One region of the Paraconexibacter sp. genome, then DNA from elsewhere that is predicted to be linked to it. Evidence: riboswitches for the same ligand, from Rfam matches in the RefSeq annotation. Region 1 holds a riboswitch; the other holds the start of a gene.
The links. Region 1 has a riboswitch for cobalamin ahead of ACME2J_RS04760 (DUF4430 domain-containing protein). Riboswitches for the same ligand answer to the same signal wherever they lie in the genome.
Positions count from the first base shown of each region.

Region 2: it holds a riboswitch for cobalamin, as region 1 does, so the genes downstream of both, ACME2J_RS21260 (ferredoxin-like domain-containing protein) here and ACME2J_RS04760 (DUF4430 domain-containing protein) in region 1, are expected to answer to the same signal.

Region 1 is NZ_JBLKKY010000008.1:61,290-69,902, forward strand. It holds gene ACME2J_RS04715 (LLM class flavin-dependent oxidoreductase) at 62-1,105, opposite strand; gene ACME2J_RS04720 (acyl-CoA dehydrogenase family protein) at 1,189-2,400, shown strand; gene ACME2J_RS04725 (TetR/AcrR family transcriptional regulator) at 2,385-2,996, opposite strand; gene ACME2J_RS04730 (enoyl-CoA hydratase/isomerase family protein) at 3,050-3,766, shown strand; gene ACME2J_RS04735 (acyl-CoA carboxylase biotin carboxyl carrier protein subunit) at 3,766-3,978, shown strand; gene ACME2J_RS04740 (hypothetical protein) at 4,051-4,428, opposite strand; gene ACME2J_RS04745 (hypothetical protein) at 4,438-4,731, opposite strand; gene ACME2J_RS04750 (phosphatase PAP2 family protein) at 4,808-5,713, shown strand; gene ACME2J_RS04755 (cob(I)yrinic acid a,c-diamide adenosyltransferase) at 5,704-6,255, opposite strand; cobalamin riboswitch at 6,314-6,494, shown strand; gene ACME2J_RS04760 (DUF4430 domain-containing protein) at 6,524-7,735, shown strand; gene ACME2J_RS04765 (DUF4430 domain-containing protein) at 7,739-8,613, shown strand, end outside.
Region 2 is NZ_JBLKKY010000105.1:787-9,399, forward strand. It holds partial or broken gene ACME2J_RS21225 (aminotransferase class I/II-fold pyridoxal phosphate-dependent enzyme) at 1-321, shown strand, start outside; gene cbiE (precorrin-6y C5,15-methyltransferase (decarboxylating) subunit CbiE) at 318-1,532, shown strand; gene cobM (precorrin-4 C(11)-methyltransferase) at 1,529-2,284, shown strand; gene cobF (precorrin-6A synthase (deacetylating)) at 2,281-3,045, shown strand; gene ACME2J_RS21245 (cobalt-precorrin-6A reductase) at 3,048-3,791, shown strand; gene ACME2J_RS21250 (precorrin-2 C(20)-methyltransferase) at 3,725-5,329, opposite strand; gene ACME2J_RS21255 (precorrin-8X methylmutase) at 5,335-5,967, opposite strand; gene ACME2J_RS21260 (ferredoxin-like domain-containing protein) at 5,964-7,049, opposite strand; cobalamin riboswitch at 7,066-7,233, opposite strand; gene cobS (adenosylcobinamide-GDP ribazoletransferase) at 7,264-8,037, shown strand; gene ACME2J_RS21270 (hypothetical protein) at 8,506-8,613, shown strand, end outside.

The DNA of each region.
Region 1 (8,613 bases):
GGCGTTCCGGCGACGCTCCGCGTCGCCGGAACGCCACACGCCCGCGACGCGCGGGGCCGGGTCAGGCGACCTGGCCCGCCCGCGATCCGACCATGTCGATGAGCGAGAAGAGGTTCTCCTCGACGCGCTCGTGGCTGATCGTGTGCGTCGGCGAGTAGATGATCGCGTGGTCGAGGACGCCGTCGTAGCGCTCGAGGCCCTTGCGGACGTCCTCCGCCGTCCCCGTCACGGCGAGCGTGTCGACCATCTCGTCGGTGATCGCCCGGCGCATGCCGTCCATGTCGCGGTTGCGGAACGCCTCCTGGACGGCGCGGGCCTCCTTCTCGAAGCCGTCGACGGCGAACGCGGTCTCGTAGCTCTTCACCGAGGCGTAGAAGGAGATCTGCCGCGCCGCCTCGTCGCGGGCCTTGTCGGCGTCGTCGTGGATGACGCTGATGACCATGCTCGAGATGGCGATGTCCTTCGGGTCGCGGCCGGTCTTGGCCGCGCCCTTCTCGACGTTCGGCCGCACGACCTCGTCGAGGTACTTCGGGGAGAGGATCGGGTGGCCGATGATGCCGTCGGCGACGCGGCCGGCGGTCTCGACCATGCGCGGGTTGACGCCCGCGGTCCAGACCGGCAGGCGCGGGCTCACCGGCGGCGGGGTGCCGTCGATCGGGCGGAACTTCAGCCGGTAGAAGCGCCCCTCGTGGTCGACCGGCGTCTCGTGCACGTTCCAGAGGCGGCGGACGAGGTCGACGAGCTCCTCCATGCGCACCGCCGGCGCCTCGGGGTCGAGCCCGTGCCAGTCGGAGATCATCCTCTTCGTCCCGTTGCCGAGGCCGAGGATGAACCGCCCGCCGGTGAGCTCGTCGAGGTCGCGCGCCTCGGCGGTGAGGGTGAGGGGCGTGCGCCCGACGCCGTAGGCGATCGCCGAGCCGAGCTTCGCCCGCTCGGTCGCGCCGGCCATCGCGGCGAGCGCGATCGTGGCCGTGCGGTTGAAGAGCTCGCTCGTCCAGATCGTGTCGAAGCCCGCGCGATCCGCGGCCGCGGCGATCCGCACCGTCCCCGCGATGTCGGGTGCGAACGCCGAGATGCCGAGCGTCGCGCGCTCTGCTGCAGCCATGGGTCTCCTCCGTCGTGTAGGTGGCCACTCAGAGGTTATTCGCGCTTTACTTCATGCGCAAGGAACCCGTAATATCGGGCCTGATGAACGCCGAGAGCGCAGTTAGCGAGGCATTGCAGAGCGGAGGCGTCACTCCGCTTCGCGAGACGGACGAGGAACTCGCGATCCGGGCCGCCGTCGGTGGCATCGCGCGCGCCTACGGACGCGAGCGGTTCCTCGAGGCGACGCGCCGCGGCGAGTCCGCGGACGAGCTCTGGGACGAGCTCGCGGCCGCCGGCTACCTCGGGATCAACATCCCGCAGTCCCATGGGGGCGGTGGCCTCGGGCTCCGTCACCTCTGCATGGTGAGCGAGGAGCTCTCGGCGGCCGGCTGCCCGCTCCTGCTGCTGCTCGTCTCGCCGGCGATCGCCGGGACGATCCTCTCGCGGCACGGCTCCGAGGCGCAGCGCGACCGCTGGCTGCCCGGCATCGGCGACGGGACCTCGAAGCTCGCGTTCGCGATCACCGAGCCCGATGCCGGCTCCAACAGCCACGAGATCGCGACCGTCGCCCGTCGCGACGGCGAGGACTGGGTCCTCCGCGGGACGAAGACCTACATCTCGGGCGTCGACGAGGCGGACGCCATCCTCCTCGTCGCCCGGACCGGCGTCGACGAGGCGAGCGGCCGCGGCCGCCTCTCGCTCTTCCTCGTCGACGCGGACGCTCCCGGGCTGGACCGCCAGGTCATCCCCACCGCGATCACGGCGCCCGAGCGCCAGTTCACCCTCTTCCTCGACGACGTCCGCGTCCCGGCCGAGCGCCTCGTGGGGCCGGAGGGGGACGGCCTGAGGATCGGCTTCGACGGCCTCAACCCCGAGCGGCTCATCGCCGCCTCGATCTGCACGGGGATCGGGCGTCTCGCGCTCGAGGAGGCGGCTCGCTACGCGAACGAGCGCGCGGTCTGGTCGACGCCGATCGGCGCCCACCAGGGCATCGCGCACCCGCTCGCCGAGGCGAAGATCCAGCTCGAGCTCGCTCGCCTCATGCTCGAGCGCGGCGCGGCCCTCCACGACGCGGGCCTCCCCGCGGGCGAGGCGTCGAACATGGCGAAGTTCGCGGCGGCGGAGGCGGGGATCCGCTGCGTCGACCAGGCGATCCAGACGCACGGCGGCAACGGCCTCGCCACCGAGTACGGCCTCACCGACCTCTGGTGGACGGTCCGCCTCATGCGGATCGCGCCGGTCTCGCGGGAGATGCTCCTCAACTACGTCGCGGAGCACAGCCTCGGGCTGCCGCGCTCCTACTCGACGTCGTGAGCGGGGGCGGTCTCGCCGATCGGCGGCTCGACGGGCACCTCGTCGAGCGCCGCGATCGCCGAGCGGAGCATCGAGATGAGGAGATCGCGCAGGCCCGGGGTCTCGCGGGCCTCCTGCGGCCACTGAGCGACCGACAGGGTCATCCCGATGCAGGCGTGCGCGGCGCTGTGGATCTCGCCCTCCGTCCGCTGCGGGTGGCACGCGCCGAGCGCCGATCGCCAGCGGTCGACGTGCTCGCGATGCCGTCGCCGCACCTGGCGCCGCCACGGATCGGAGAGGGAGCGCCCCTCGCGTGCGTAGACGCTCACGAGCCGGCGATCCGCGAGAGCGAAGTCGACCTGGGCGCGGACGAGCGCGTCGAGGACCGCGCGCGGGTCGGACCGGTCCGGATCCTCGACCGCGACGAGGAGGAGGAGATGATCCATCGCCTGGTCGAAGAGCGTGACGAGGATCTCCTCCTTGTTCGCGAAGTGGCGGTAGATCGCAGGTCCCGTGATGCCGACGCGCTCGCCGATGTCGTCGAGCCGGACGTTGTGGAAGCCTCGCTCGAGGAAGAGGTCCGCTGCGGCCTCGAGGATCGCCTGGTCGCGACGCATACCCGAAGACTACGAGCACACCCGACGACACCCACGCCCCGAGGAGAAGGCCGATGACAGCAGACACGGAGAGCGACGCGGTCCGCGTCGAGACGCCGGCGGACGGCATCGCCCTCGTCCGGCTCGACCGCCCGAAGGTGAACGCGCTCGACATCCCGCTCCTCGAGGCGCTCGAGGCGGCGATCGAGGGGGCGGCCGCCGACGGGCGCGCGATCGTGCTCACGGGGGAGGGGTCCTGCTTCTCCGCCGGCATCGACACGCGCCTCGTCGGCGAGTACGGGCCGGACGAGCGGCGCGCGATGGTCGACGGCCTCAACCGCGTCGTCCACGCGCTCTACTCGGCGCCGGTGCCGACGATCGCCGCGGTGAACGGCCACGCGCTCGCCGGCGGCCTCATCCTCGCGCTCGCCTGCGACCTGCGGCTCGTCGCCGACGGCGAGTCCCGCCTCGGGCTGCCCGAGGTGCAGGCCGGGGTCCCGTACCCGGCGGTGCCGCTCGCGGTCGTCCAGGCGGAGCTGCGCCCGGGCGTCGCCCGGCGGCTCGGTCTCACGGGCCGCCCGCTGTCGCCGCGCGAAGCGGTCGACGCGGAGGTCGCCGACGAGGTCGTCGCCGCGGACGCGCTCGTCGAGACGGCGGTCGAACGGGCGGCCGCGCTCGCGGCGCTCCCGGTCTACGCGAAGGTGAAGTCCCAGCTCAAGGGCGCGGTCGCCGCGCGCACGGCGGCGATCGTCGCCGAAGAATCCGACCCGATGCGAGAGGAGTGGATCTGATGATCCGAATCGAAGCCCACATCACCGGCACCGTCTGGAAGATCCTCGTCAAGGAGGGTGACGCCGTCGCGGAGGGCGACGAGGTCGCGATCCTCGAGTCCATGAAGATGGAGATGCCGCTCGAGATCGAGGACGGCGGCACCGTGTCGAAGGTGTGCTGCGAGGAGGGTCAGGCCGTCGAGGCGGGGCAGATCCTCTTCGAGCTCGGCTGACGCCGCGCCCGCGAGGCGCAGGATCGCGCTCCCCGGCGGGCGCTTCCTGCGTCTCGCGCCGCCGCCCGCCCCTCAGCCGCGCGAGCGCGCGATCGCGCACATCGCGGCGACGGCACCCGACGTGATCATCGCGAGGATCGCGGTCGGGCGCGGGATCGAGCGCGTGCGGAACGCGTGGAGGAAGATGAGCTGGTCGGGGGCCTGGAGGGCGAGCGTCGTGTCGCGTGCGACCTGGCTGCCGCGGAGCGCGGCGCCCCCGATGAGGATGTTGCGGGCGGCGAAGAGGCGCCATCCGAACGCGCTCGTCCCGGTCATCTCCTCCGGATCCATGCCGTAGAGCCGGACGAGCTGCTTCGGCGCGATGAGCGCGCCGACCCCGATGAGGAACGCGATCGCCGCCGCGCCCCGGTAGAGGGTCTCGCCGTCCGGCCCGCCGCTCGAAGTCCCCATGCGCCGACCCTATACCGCGTCGGCGGGCACCGGCGAGGGGAGCCCCTCGGATCCGGGCGCGTGCGCGCGGACGGTCCCCGCGACGACGGCGAGGCGGACGCGGTCCGCCGAGCGGTGCGCGCCGAGCGCCGAGAGGACGGCGTGCGAGCCGTCGCCGAGCCGCACCTCGAGGCCGACCTCGGGCGCGGCGCCCGGCGTGCGTGCGTCGGGGAGATGGACCGCGACGACGCGACCGAGCGGGACGCCGTCGGCGTCCTCGGCGTGGAAGCCGATCCAGCTGGGGATCTCGCCGATGGTGGTCATGCGGTGGAGTACGACGCGCGGTGCGGGGTCCCTGCCCGGCAGGCCGGAGACCGGACGACGGTACGCTCGAGGTCGGATGCCCCGCCGTCCCGGACCGCCGTTCCTCCTCGCCCTCGCCTGCCTCGCGGGCTTCGCCCTCACGGGCGTCCTGGCGCTTCTCGCCCCGTCGTTCGGCGCGCGCGACGGCCAGGCCCTGCAGGGCTTCGTCGAGCTGCAGCGCCCCGATCTCACGCCGCTCGTCGCGGACGTCGCCCATCTCGCCGACCCCGCACCCTACGCGCTCGCAGGGCTCCTCCTCATCATCGTCGCGATCGTGCGCGGGCGGCTGCGGCTCGCCGCCGCGATCCCCGTCGTGCTCGTCGCCGCGGGCACGACGACGACGCTCCTCAAGCCGCTGCTCGCGACCCCGCGACCGGACGGGTGGCTCGGCGCCGCGGCGATCGGCGACGCCTCGTGGCCGAGCGGTCACGCCAGCGCGGCGATGACGATCGGCCTCCTCGCCGTCCTCGCGTTCCCCGCCCGCGCGCGTCCGGCCGCCGCCGCGGTCGGCGGCGGCTACGCGATCGCCGTCGGCTACGCGATCCTCGTCCTCGGCTGGCACTGGCCGTCGGACGTCGTCGGCGGCTACCTCAACGCCGCCGTCTGGGTGCTCCTGGCCGCCGCCGCGCTCGCGGCGCTCGAGCGACGCCGGCCGGAGCGGACGCCGCGCTGGGGCGCGTGGATCGCCGACCGGCCGGCGCGGCCGGTCGAGCGCCTCGCCCCGATGGCCGTCGGGACGGGCGCGGCGGCCGCCGTCGCGGTCGTCGCGCTGTCGCGGCGCGACGAGGTCGCCGAGCATCTCCTCACCCGGCCGACCTGGACGGCGGGCGCCATCGGGATCGCGGCGCTGGCCGCCCTCCTCGCCGTCGCGCTCGCGCGCCTCCTCGCGCGCGCATCGTCGCGCACGGCGGGACCGCCCCCGCCGCCCGGGCTTCAGCGGTAGCGGCCGGGCTCCCAGAGCGGCTCCTCGGATCCGTTCTCGGCCCGGGCGAGGATGAAGAGGAGGTCGCTGAGGCGGTTGAGGTACTTCACGACCTCGGGGTTGCCGTCCTCGACGAGGATCGCGCGCCGCTCCGCGCGGCGGCAGACGGTCCGGCAGACCTGGAGGTGCGCGGCCGGCGGCGTCCCGCCGGGGAGCACGAAGCTCTTGAGCGGCTTGAGCGTCGCGTTCACCTTGTCGCAGATCTCCTCGAGCCAGGCGGTCTGCGCAGCGTCGACGCGGAGCCGCTCCTTGTCGCCCTCGTGCGGGACCGAGAGGTCGGCGCCGAGGTCGAAGAGGTCGTTCTGGATGCGGCCGAGCCAGCCGTCGACCTCGGCCGAGAACGTCACGCTCGCGCGCGCGAGCCCGAGGTGCGAGTTGAGCTCGTCGATCTCGCCGTAGGCCTCGATCCGCGGGTGGTTCTTCGGGACGCGGCTCATGTCCCCGAGGTGCGTCTCGCCGGAGTCGCCGAGCTTCGTGTAGATGCGGGTGAGGTTGACGGTCATGTGACCTACCTTCCCAGATGCGGCGCTGCCATCCCGGGCGCCGCAGCGCTACACTGCGCGCGTCATCACGGTCGGTGGCGTAGGGAAGCCGGTGCGAATCCGGCGCGGACCCGCCACTGTGACCGGGGAGGCCCGTCCGCAGGCGCATGGAGCGCCGGCCACTGGTCCGCACAGGGACTGGGAAGGCGCGGAGGGGTGGGCCCGGGAGCCAGGAGACCTGCCTCCGACCGCTCAAGCCCATACGCCCTCGTGGAAAGGGGTGGCCCTCTTGCCTCGCAGCACCCGTCGTCTCCTCATCGGAGGTCTCGCCGCGGCCGCAGCTCTCGCCGTGCCGTCCGCCGCATCCGCCGCAGCGCCGGCGACCGTCACCGTCGAAGCCGTCGGGAACGGCGGCGCGCTCCTGCCGCAGGTCCCCGTCACCACGACGACCCGCCCCGTCTACAAGGACGCCGACCCGTCGCACGCCTGCACCGGCACCTCGGGCGCGGGCGCCCTGGAGGTCGCGACCGGCGGCCAGTGGGCCGGCACCTGGTTCGACGGCCTCGGCTTCGGCGTCGACGCGATCAAGGGCGAGACGCACACGTTCGACACCGGGCGCTACTGGGCCTTCTACCTCAACGGCAAGGCCGCGAGCACCGGCCTGTGCGGCGTCGAGGTCGCGAACGGCGACCGGGTGCAGCTCTACCCGGCCTGCGCGGGCGCGACCTCCGGCTGCTTCGCCGGCGAGCCGATGCAGCTCACCGCGCCCCGCACCGTCGCGCCGAACACGCCGTTCACGGTCGCGGTCACCGAGTCCTCGACGACGTTCGGCGGGCCGCCCGACTTCGCGAGCACGACGGCCGTCGAGCCGGCGAGCGGCGCCTCGGTCAACGGCACGCCGACGAACGCGCAAGGCCGGGCGACGCTCTCGCTCTCGAACGGCGGGCCGTTCCTGCTCGTCGCGTCGAAGGGCGACCGACCCCCCGCGACGCAGCTCATCTGCGTGACGACGGGCTCCGACGGCCTCTGCGGCACGAGCGTCCCCCAGGCGGCGGCGCCGTGCGTCACCGACGGCGACGACGGCCGCTGCGGAACCCCCGACAAGACGGCCGGTCGCGGCGACATCACCTCCGTGAAGGAGAAGCAGCGGTTCGACCGCGGCGAGGGCCCGCGGGTCTTCGAGGGCGAGGTCGACGAGGAGTTCGGCGGCATCGCGAAGATCGAGCTGAGGATCACGCGCACGCGCGAGAAGAAGAGCGGCGGGAAGAGCTGCACGACCTTCGACGCCGACCGTGAGCGCTTCGTGAAGATGTCCCGCTGCGGCGCCTCCCGCGGCGAGTGGTTCGAGATCGGCGACCGGACGCCGTGGAGCTACCAGATGCCCGAGCGCGCCGGCTTCGGCCGCTACGTCCTCGACGTCCGCGTCACCGACGCCGCGGGCAACGTCGACGACACGCTGCAGCGGACGCGGAACCGCGTCGTGTTCGAGGTGGAGCGCTAGACGATGCCCGCCCCCGCTCCGATGCGCCGCGCCGCCGCGGCCTGTCTCGCGCTCCTCGCGAGCGCGACCCTCGTGGCCTGCGGGCTCGGGGCGGGGACGCCGGCCACCGACACCCGCCTCACCGTCACGCAGGACTTCGGGCAGCGTCTCATCGAGCGCATCGACGAGACCGAGGCGCCCGGGACCGACACGGCGATGAGGCTCCTGCAGCGCAACGCCGACGTCGAGACCCGGTACGGCGGCGGCTTCGTCCAGTCGATCGACGGCATCTCCGGGGGCGAGGAGGACGGCCGCCCCGTCGACTGGTTCTACTTCGTCAACGGCGTCGCCGCGGAGGAGGGCGCCGCCTCCTACGAGCTGCGCGAGGGCGACCGCGTCTGGTGGGACCACCACGACTGGGGCGTGACGTCCACGATTCCCGCCGTCGTCGGCGCGTTCCCCGACCCCTTCGTCCGCGGGTTCGAGGGCCGGCGGCTTCCCGTGCGCGTCGAGTGCCCGGTCACGGAGAGCCCCGAGTGCGGCGCCGTGCGCGACCGGCTCGTCGAGGTCGGCATCGCCCCCGGCAGCGGGGGCCTGCGGACGTCGCTCGCCCGCGAGACCCTGCGCGTCCTCGTCGGGCCCTGGGAGGCCGTGCGGGCCGACGGAGTCGCGCGCCGTCTCGAGAGCGGCCCGGAGGAGAGCGGCGTCTTCGCGCGGATCGCCGCCGACGGCCGCACGATCGAGGCGCTCGATCCGCGAGGACGGGTGACGCGCACGCTCGGCCCCGGCACCGGCCTCATCGCGGCGACCCGGATCGAGGACGAGGCGCCCGTCTGGGTCGTCACCGGGACGGACGCCGCCGGCCTGCGTGCGGCGACGAGCGCGCTCAGCGAGGCGCG
Region 2 (8,613 bases), on a different contig from region 1:
CTCGCGCTCGCCGCCCTCACCGCGATCGCCCCGCGACCGGACGCGCTCGTCGCTGTGGCGCAGCGCGCCGCGGCCGAGCGCGAGGACCTCGTCGCGCGTCTCGCCGCCCTCCCCGCCGTGCGCACGTGGCCGTCGCACACGAACTTCGTCCTCGCTGAGGTGGCCGACGGGGCCTCGGTCGTCGCGGCGCTGCGCGCACGCCGCATCGCGGTCCGCCCGGCGGGGTCCTTCCCGGGCCTGGGCGAGCAGCACCTGCGCATCACCGCGCGCGACCCGGACAGCAACGCGCGCCTCGCGACCGCGCTCGGTGAGGTCGCGTGACCGCCCCCGTCCACGTCGTCGGCATCGGCGCCGATGGGTGGGACGGCCTCGGCGGCCCCGCCCGTGCCGCGGTCGCCGACGCCCGGCTGCTCATGGGCTCGAGCCGCCAGCTCGCGCTCGTCCCCGACGACGTCGGCGCGGCGCCCCGCCGGTCGTGGCCCTCGCCGTTCCATCGCGCCTACGACGAGCTGCCGGCACTCGCCGACGCGGGCGGGCTCTGCGTCCTCGCCTCCGGCGACCCGATGCTCCACGGCATCGGCGCGACGCTCGTCGCGCGCCTCGGCGCGTCCCGGCTGCGCATCCACCCGCACCCCTCGGCCTTCCAGCTCGCGTGCGCGCGCCTCGGCTGGCCGGCGGCCGACGTCGAGCTCGTGAGCGCGGTCGCCCGTCCCGCCGACGTCCTCGCCGCCGCCCTGCAGCCCGGCCGCCGTCTCGTCGCCTACGTCACCGGGACGCACGGGGCCGCCGAGGTCGCGGCGGTGCTGCGCGACCGCGGCTACGGCCCGAGCACGCTCGTCGTCTGCGAGGAGCTCGGCGGCGCGGGCGAGCGGCTCACGACGACGACCGCCGCCGCCCACGACGGCACGCCCGCCGCACCGCTCCACCTCGTCGCCGTGGAGGTGCGGGCCGCCCCCGGCACGCCGCTCCTCCCCCGCACGCCCGGCCTGCCCGACGACGCCTACGTCCACGACGGGCAGCTCACGAAGCGCGACCTCCGCGCCCTCGCCGTCTGCGCGCTGCGCCCGGCGCCCGGGGCCGTCCTGTGGGACGTCGGCGCGGGGAGCGGCTCGATCGCCGTCGAGTGGCTGCGGGCCGAGCGGTCCGCCGGGGCCGTCGCCGTCGAGCCGCGCGGGGATCGACGCGCCCGCATCGCCGAGAACGGGCGCGCCCTCGGCGTCCCCGACCGCCTCGAAGTCGTCGCCGGACGGGCCCCCGAGGCGCTCGACGGGCTCCGCCCGCCGGACGCGATCTTCGTCGGCGGAGGCGTGAGCGCGCCGGGCGTCCTCGACGCCTGCCACGCCGCACTGCGCCCGGGTGGTCGACTCGTCGCTCACGCGGTGACGCTCGAGGCCGAGGCGGCGCTCGCCTCCGCGCGGGAGCGGCACGGCGGCACGCTCACCCGCATCCAGGTCGCCCGCGCCGAGCCGATCGGCGGCTTCACCGGCTGGCGGCCCGCGATGCCGATCACCCGCTGGGAGGTCCTCACGTGACCGTCTTCTTCGTCGGCGCCGGACCTGGCGCCGCCGATCTCCTCACCCTCCGCGCCGTCGACGTGCTGCGGCGCTGTCCGGTGTGCGTCTACGCCGGCGCCCTCGTGCCCGACGAGGTGCTCGCGCACTGCCCGCCCGATGCCCGTCTCGTCGACAGCCGCGACCTCACCCTCGACGAGATCGAAGGCGTCCTCGTCGACGCGCACGCCGCCGGTGACGACGTCGCCCGACTCCACAGCGGCGACCCGTCGATCTACAGCGCGATCACGGAGCAGATCCGGCGGCTGCGCGACCGCGGCATCCCCTACGCGATCGTGCCCGGCGTCCCCGCGTTCGCCGCCGCGGCCGCCGCGATCGGCCGTGAGCTCACGGTGCCCGGTGTCGCGCAGAGCGTCATCCTCACGCGCCACGCGCGACGCGCGACCGCCCTGCCGCCCGGCGAGGAGCTCGATGGTCTCGCCGCGCACGGCACGACGCTCGTCCTCCACCTCGCCGCCCAGGCGCTCGACGAGATCGCGCCGCGTCTCGTCGCGCACTACGGGCCGCGGTGCCCCGCGTGCGTCGTCGCGCACGCGAGCCGCCCCGAGGAGCAGGTCGTCCACGGCACGCTCGCGACGATCGCCGACGCGACGGCGCGGGCGGGGATCCGCCGGACCGCGACGATCCTCGTCGGCCCCGCGCTCGCGGGCGTCGACGCCGCCGGGGCGTGCGCGAGCCATCTGTACTCGCCCGCGCGCGCGCGCGCGCGATGAGCCGGCTCCTCCTCATCGGGATCGGGCCGGGCGACCCCGACCAGGTGACGGTCCAGGCCGTGCGGGCGCTCGACGCCTTCGACGTCCTCTTCGTCGTGACGAAGGACGGCGCCGACGACCTCGTCGCCCTGCGCCGCGCCGTCGTCGCGCGCCATCGCACCGCGGGCGCGTACCGCACCGTCGAGATCCCCGACCCGCCCCGCCCCTGGAGGACGGCCCCGGACTACCGCGAGGCCGTCGCCCGCTGGCGTGAGGAGCGGGTCGCGCGCTGGGAGGAAGCGCTCGCCGGCGCCCTCGGAGCCGGCCGGACCGGCGCGTTCCTCGTGTGGGGCGACCCGTCGCTCTACGAGAGCACGCTCGCCGTCGTGCGCGCGATCGACGACCGCGGGCGCGTCGCGCTCGACGTCGAGGTCGTCCCGGGCGTGAGCAGCCTCCATGCCCTCACGGCGCGACACGGGGTCGCGCTCAACCGCGTCGGGCGCGCCGTCCGCGTCACGCCCGCCCGTCTCGTCGCGCAGGACGGGCTCCCCGACGCCGACGAGGACGTCGTCGTCATGCTCGACGCGCACCGCGCGCTGAGCGCGCTCCCCCGCGGAGCGCCGCTGCACGTCTACTGGGGCGCCTATCTCGGGACACCCGACGAGATCCTCGTCGCCGGACCGCTCGACGAGGTGCGCGACGAGATCGGCCGTCACCGCGCCGAGGCGCGAGAGCGCAAGGGCTGGATCTTCGACATCGCGCTCCTGCGCCGGACCGCGTGAGCGTGACGGTCCTCGTCCTCGGCGGCACCGCGGAGGCCCGGGCGCTCGCCGGGGCACTGGTCGACCGTCCGGGGATGCGCGTGGTGAGCTCGCTCGCGGGTCGCGTCGCGCGCCCCCGCGTGCCGCCTGGCGAGGTGCGGGTCGGCGGCTTCGGCGGCGTCGACGGGCTCGCCGGCTGGCTGCGCTGCGTGCGCGCCGCCTGCGTCGTCGATGCGACGCACCCGTTCGCCGAGCGCATCGGCGCGAACGCTGCCGCCGCCTGCACGTCCGCCCGCGTCCCTCTCCTGCGGCTCACACGGCCCGGCTGGGATCCGGGCCCCGGCGACGACTGGCACCGGGTCGCCTCGCTCCCGCAGGCGGCGGCGCTCGTGCCGCGGCTCGGTGCGCGCGCCTTCCTCACCACCGGACGCCAGGGTCTCGGCGCGTTCCGCGACGATGCGCGCACCTTCTTCCTCGTGCGGACGGTCGACCCGCCCGACCCCGGCAACCTCCCGCCCCGGCACGCTCTGCTCCTCGACCGCGGGCCGTACACGCGCGCGGGCGAGGGCGCGATCTTCGACGCCCACGCGATCGACGTCGTCGTCACGAAGGACTCGGGCGGCGACCACACGCGGGCGAAGCTCGACGCCGCCCGCGAGCGGCGTCTGCCCGTCGTCGTCGTCGACCGTCCGGCGCGGCCTCACGTGGAGACGGTCGCCGAGGTCGGCGCCGCGGTCGCCTGGGTGCTCGCCCGCGCCGCCGGGTAGGTCCGCGGCGTGTGGACGAGGGTCCGTCCGCCGGGCGCCACCGCCGTCCGCGTCCGCGACGACCCGACGATGAGGAGCGTCCGCATGTCGACCACGCTGGTGTCGAGCGTGCCGAGGGTGACGACGTCGACCGACTCGTCGGGCGCGCCGACCGCGCGCGCGACGACGACCGGAGTCGCGTCGTCGCGATGGCGGCGCACCGCGAGGATCGCGCGATCGAGCTGCTCGCGTCGCGACCGCGACGCCGGGTTGTAGAACGCGAGCGCGAAGTCGGCCGCGGCGGCCGCCTCGACGCGCCGCGCGACGACGTCCCACGGCTTGAGGCGGTCGGACAGCGAGACGACGGCGAAGTCGTGCCCGAGCGGCGCCCCGACGCGGGCGGCCGCCGCCTGCATCGCGGAGAGGCCGGGCACGACGTCGATCTCGACCTCGCCGAGCGCGGTCCCGACCGCGGCCTCCTCCTCCCACGCCTCGAGGACGGCGGCGGCCATCGCGAAGATGCCGGGGTCGCCGGAGGACACGACGACGACGCGCCGGCCTTCGGAGGCGAGCCGCAGGGCGTGACGCGCGCGGTCGACCTCGACGCGGTTGTCGGAGGCGAACCGCTCGAGCCCCGGGCGGTCGGGGACGCGCGCGACGTACGGCGCGTAGCCGACGACCGCGTCGGCCGTCGCGAGCTCGGCCTCGGCCTCGGCGGTCCGCCAGCGGGGCCCGGCGGGCCCGAGACCGACGACGGCGACGCGGCCGCGTGCGTCCGCGCGGGCGGCCGCCGCGTGTGGCCCCTTGCCGCGCAGCCGGTCGTCCGCGGCGGTCGGCACGAGCGCGATCGACATGTACGGCACGCGGCCGGCCTCGACATCGGCGACCGGTGCGATCTCCTCGTCGTGGTGCGAGGCGCGTGTGACGTGGACGGCGCGGTCGAGGACGCCGGCGCCCTCGGCGGCGTCGCGGACGGTCGGGAACGTCCGACCGAGCTTCATGACGACCGCTGCGTCGGCGTCGGCGAGACGGCGCCGCAGCTCGTCCTGGGGGAGCGTCCCCGGCAGGACCGTGAGGACGTCGTCGTGCTTGCACAGCGGGGTACCGGCGGCGGCGCTCGCGGCGCTCACCGACGTCACGCCCGCGACGACCTCCGTCGGGTACCGCGACGCGAGTCGCTCGTGCAGGTACATGTAGGAGCCGTAGAAGAACGGGTCCCCCTCGCACAGGACCGCGACGTCGCGCCCCGCGTCGAGGTGCGCGGCGATCTCGGCGGCGCCCCTGTCGTAGTAGTCGCGCAGGGCGGCGTCGTAGGCTGCGGCGTCCGCGGTGCCTTCGGTCGTCGTCGGGTAGACGAGCGGGACCTCGACGTGGTCCGGGCGCAGGTGCGGCGCGGCCGCCGATCGCGCGACGCCACTGCGGCCCCTCGCGATCGGATAGGCGACGACCGGGACGGACTCGAGGATCCGCAGCGCCTTCAGCGTGAGGAGCTCGGGGTCGCCGGGGCCGACGCCGACGCCGTAGAGGCGTCCGGTCGTCGTGCGCGGTGCGTCGACCATGGCGCTCACTCCTCCTCGCTCGCGAGCGCGTTGACGGCGGCGGCGGCGATCGCGCTGCCGCCCCGTCGCCCGTGGACGACGAGATGCTCGAGGTGCGGAGGACCGTCGACGAGCGCCTCCTTCGACTCGACCGCGCCGATGAAGCCGACGGGGATGCCGATGACGGCGGCGGGCCGCGGGCCGCCCGCGGCGACGTTCTCGAGGAGCCGGAAGAGCGCGGTCGGGGCGTTGCCGAAGACGGCGACCGCGCCGTCGAGCCGGTCGTCCCAGAGGTCGACGGCGGCCGCGGTGCGCGTGTTGCCGATGCGCTGCGCGAGCGCGGGCACGCGCGGGTCGGCGAGGGTGCAGACGACGTCGTTGCCTGCGGGAAGCCGGCGCCGCGTGATGCCCGAGGCGACCATCGTCGTGTCGCAGAGGATCGGCGCGCCGTCGGCGAGCGCCCGCATCGCGGTGGCGCCGAACCCTGGCGAGGCGACGACGTCGGCCGCGAGGTCGACCATGCCGCACGCGTGGATCATCCGCACGACGGTGCGCTCCATGACTGGGTCGAGGCCGGCGAGATCGGCCTCGGCGCGGATCGTCGCGAAGGACCGCCGGTAGATCTCGGCGCCGTCGCGGATGTGATCGACGGCGCTCACGCCATCACCTCCCGGCGGTCCCAGCCGCCGTCCGGGCGGGCGCTCACCCCGATCGCGACGTCGGGCGTCTCCCCGCAGCGCCGCGGGCACGCCGACCAGTGCTCACGACCGGCGCGCCGAGGGGCGTCGGCCCGTTCGCGCGCACGCCGCGTCGCGATCCCGCGGACGTCGGCGAGCGCCTGCGCGCAGGCGCCGACGCCGGCGCACGCGCTCAGCCCCCGCCAGCCCGTGTCGGGGTCCACGACGAGGCCGGTGGCGCGCATCGTGTCCGCGGCGGCGGCCGCCGCGGCGGTGTCGGCGAGGTCGACGGCGACGAGTCCGCGGTCGCGGCTCACGCGGACGTCGAGCTCGTCCGTGGCCTGAGCGAGGGCGTCGAGTGCGTGCGGCGGGACCTCGCCGAGAGGCGCGAGCGCACCGACCGCGAGACGCCCGTCGACCTGGGTGACGCGCCCGACGGGCGGCTCGAGGGCGCCGTGGCGGAGGCGGGGTGGCCGCGGCCGATCCTCGGCCACGTCGGAGCGTCGCCAGGCACCAGGCGTCGCCGCGACCTGGCGCGCGACGGCGAGCGCTTCGTTGATCGCCTCGTCGGTCGGCGCGCGCACGACGACATCGGCTCCGGCATCCTCGACGGCCCCCGACCCATCGTCGACGGCGAAGAGGAAGCGTCCGGAGAGGTGCGCGAGCGCTCCGTCGGCGACGATCGCCTCGGCGAGCCGGTCGAGCAACGCGTCGGCGTCCGGGGCCGTCATGCGGCTCTGCGGCCGGCGACCGACGAGGGCGTCGGCGAGGACGTGGCGGACGCGGTCGTGGCTCGCGGGAGCGAGCAGCCCAGCGGCATCGAGTGTCGCGGCGACGCCGTCGAGGTCCTCGCCGCGGAGCCCGCGGAGCTGGACGTTGGCGCGAGACGTGAGCTCGACTCGCGCGCCGGTGCAACGAGCGATGCCTGCGAGCGCACGCACACCGCGGGCGTCGAGGCGGCCGCCGACGAGGCGGACGCGGACGAGGAGGCCGTCGGCGGCCTCGTGGGGCCGCAGGACGCCGGGACAGCGATCGGCGCTCGCGCGCGCGTCGGGGTGAGACATCGTGCTCCAATCCCTCGTGGACTCTGAAGCGCCGGTGAGTGTCCTGACTCCCGGATCGTCGCGGTCCCCCCGCCTTCCCGGACCGTCGGTCCAGTGGCGTCGTGGGGGGTCGCTCCCCGGTCACAGTGGCGAGGACCGTCCCGGATTCGCACCGGGTTCCTCGACCGTCGCAGCCGCGACTCTATCGCCTGCACCCGTCTGACACAGTCCCCGCGTGGCCGCTCGGATCCTCGGCGACGTGCGGCTCGCCGTCGCGTTCCTCACCCGCCTCCCCGTCGGTCCCCGCTTCCGCCCGGGAGGGCCGGCCCCACCGCCGCTCGACGCCGCAGCGCTCAGCCGCGCCGCCGTCTGGTTCCCCGTCGTCGGCCTGCTCGTCGGCGGCGTCCTGGGCGGCACCCGGCTGCTCGCCGACCTCGCCCTCGACCCGGCCCCCGCGACCCTCCTCGCGCTCCTCGCGGCGATCCTCGTCACCGGCGGCTTCCACGAGGACGGCCTCGCCGACGTCGCCGATGCCGCCGGCGCCCACACGACTCGCGAGCGCCGCCTCGAGATCCTCAAGGACCCCAGGGTGGGCACCTACGGCGCACTGGCAATCGCGTTCATGGTCCTCGTCCCGTTCTCGGTCCTCGTCGGCCTCGACGGCGACGACGTCCTGCGCGCCGCGCTCGTCGCGCACGTCCTCGGTCGCTGGTCGACGCTTCCGCAGTCGGTCATCTGGCGCTCGGCGCGCCAGACCGGCTCCGGTGCCCTCGTCCGTGCGACCCCGATCGGCCTCGCCGCGGCGACCGTCTTCGCGGTCACGGTCGCCGTCGTCGTCGCAGAGCCAGGCCCGGGCCTCCTCGCCGTCGCCGTCGCCGTCGCCGTCACAGGCGGCCTCGGCGCGGGGCTCGCGCGGCTCTTCGGCGGCGTCACCGGCGACTCGTTCGGCGCGGTGAACAAGATCGTCGAGATCACGACGTACCTCGTGCTCGTCTCCGCGTGGAGCTGAGCCACGCCGACCGTCAGGTGCACGGTCCGGCCCCTTCCGCGTGAGGTCGTCTCGCCGTCGTGTCCCGCGGTCCCGCGGCCGTCCGGCCGAGGCCGGCGGAGTCGGCCGGGGTGGGCCCCGCCCACTGGGAGCGCCGTGCAGCGGCGCGCGAGGCGCAGCCTAAAGGCCGGTCGGCTGGTCTCTCGCCCTGCGTGCCGGGCGAGCGCAGCGAGAGGCCGACGCAGGAGGCCGTTCCCGGTTCGCGGGAGCGAGACCGACCGCGTAGCGGGAGGTGTCCGGCAGGACACCTCCCGCAGAAACCGTGGATTTGCGGGTACTTCGGGGTGCGGTTGAAAATCTTGTCGGTGGCAGTTCCGACAGACTTCCGTGGGTCTTCCGTGACTGTTCCGTCGGTTCGACCAGGGCGTGGTCACGTGGCGTGGTCATGCGGTGGGCAACGCTGAGCCCGGTCCGCTCCAAGAAGCGCGTATGGCCGATCTCTTGGATGACTTCGACTTCGATCCCCCCGCGCCCCCGATTCGCCGCGCGCCGCCGTACCCGCTCGACGAGTGGTTCGACGGTCGCATCTGGCGGATC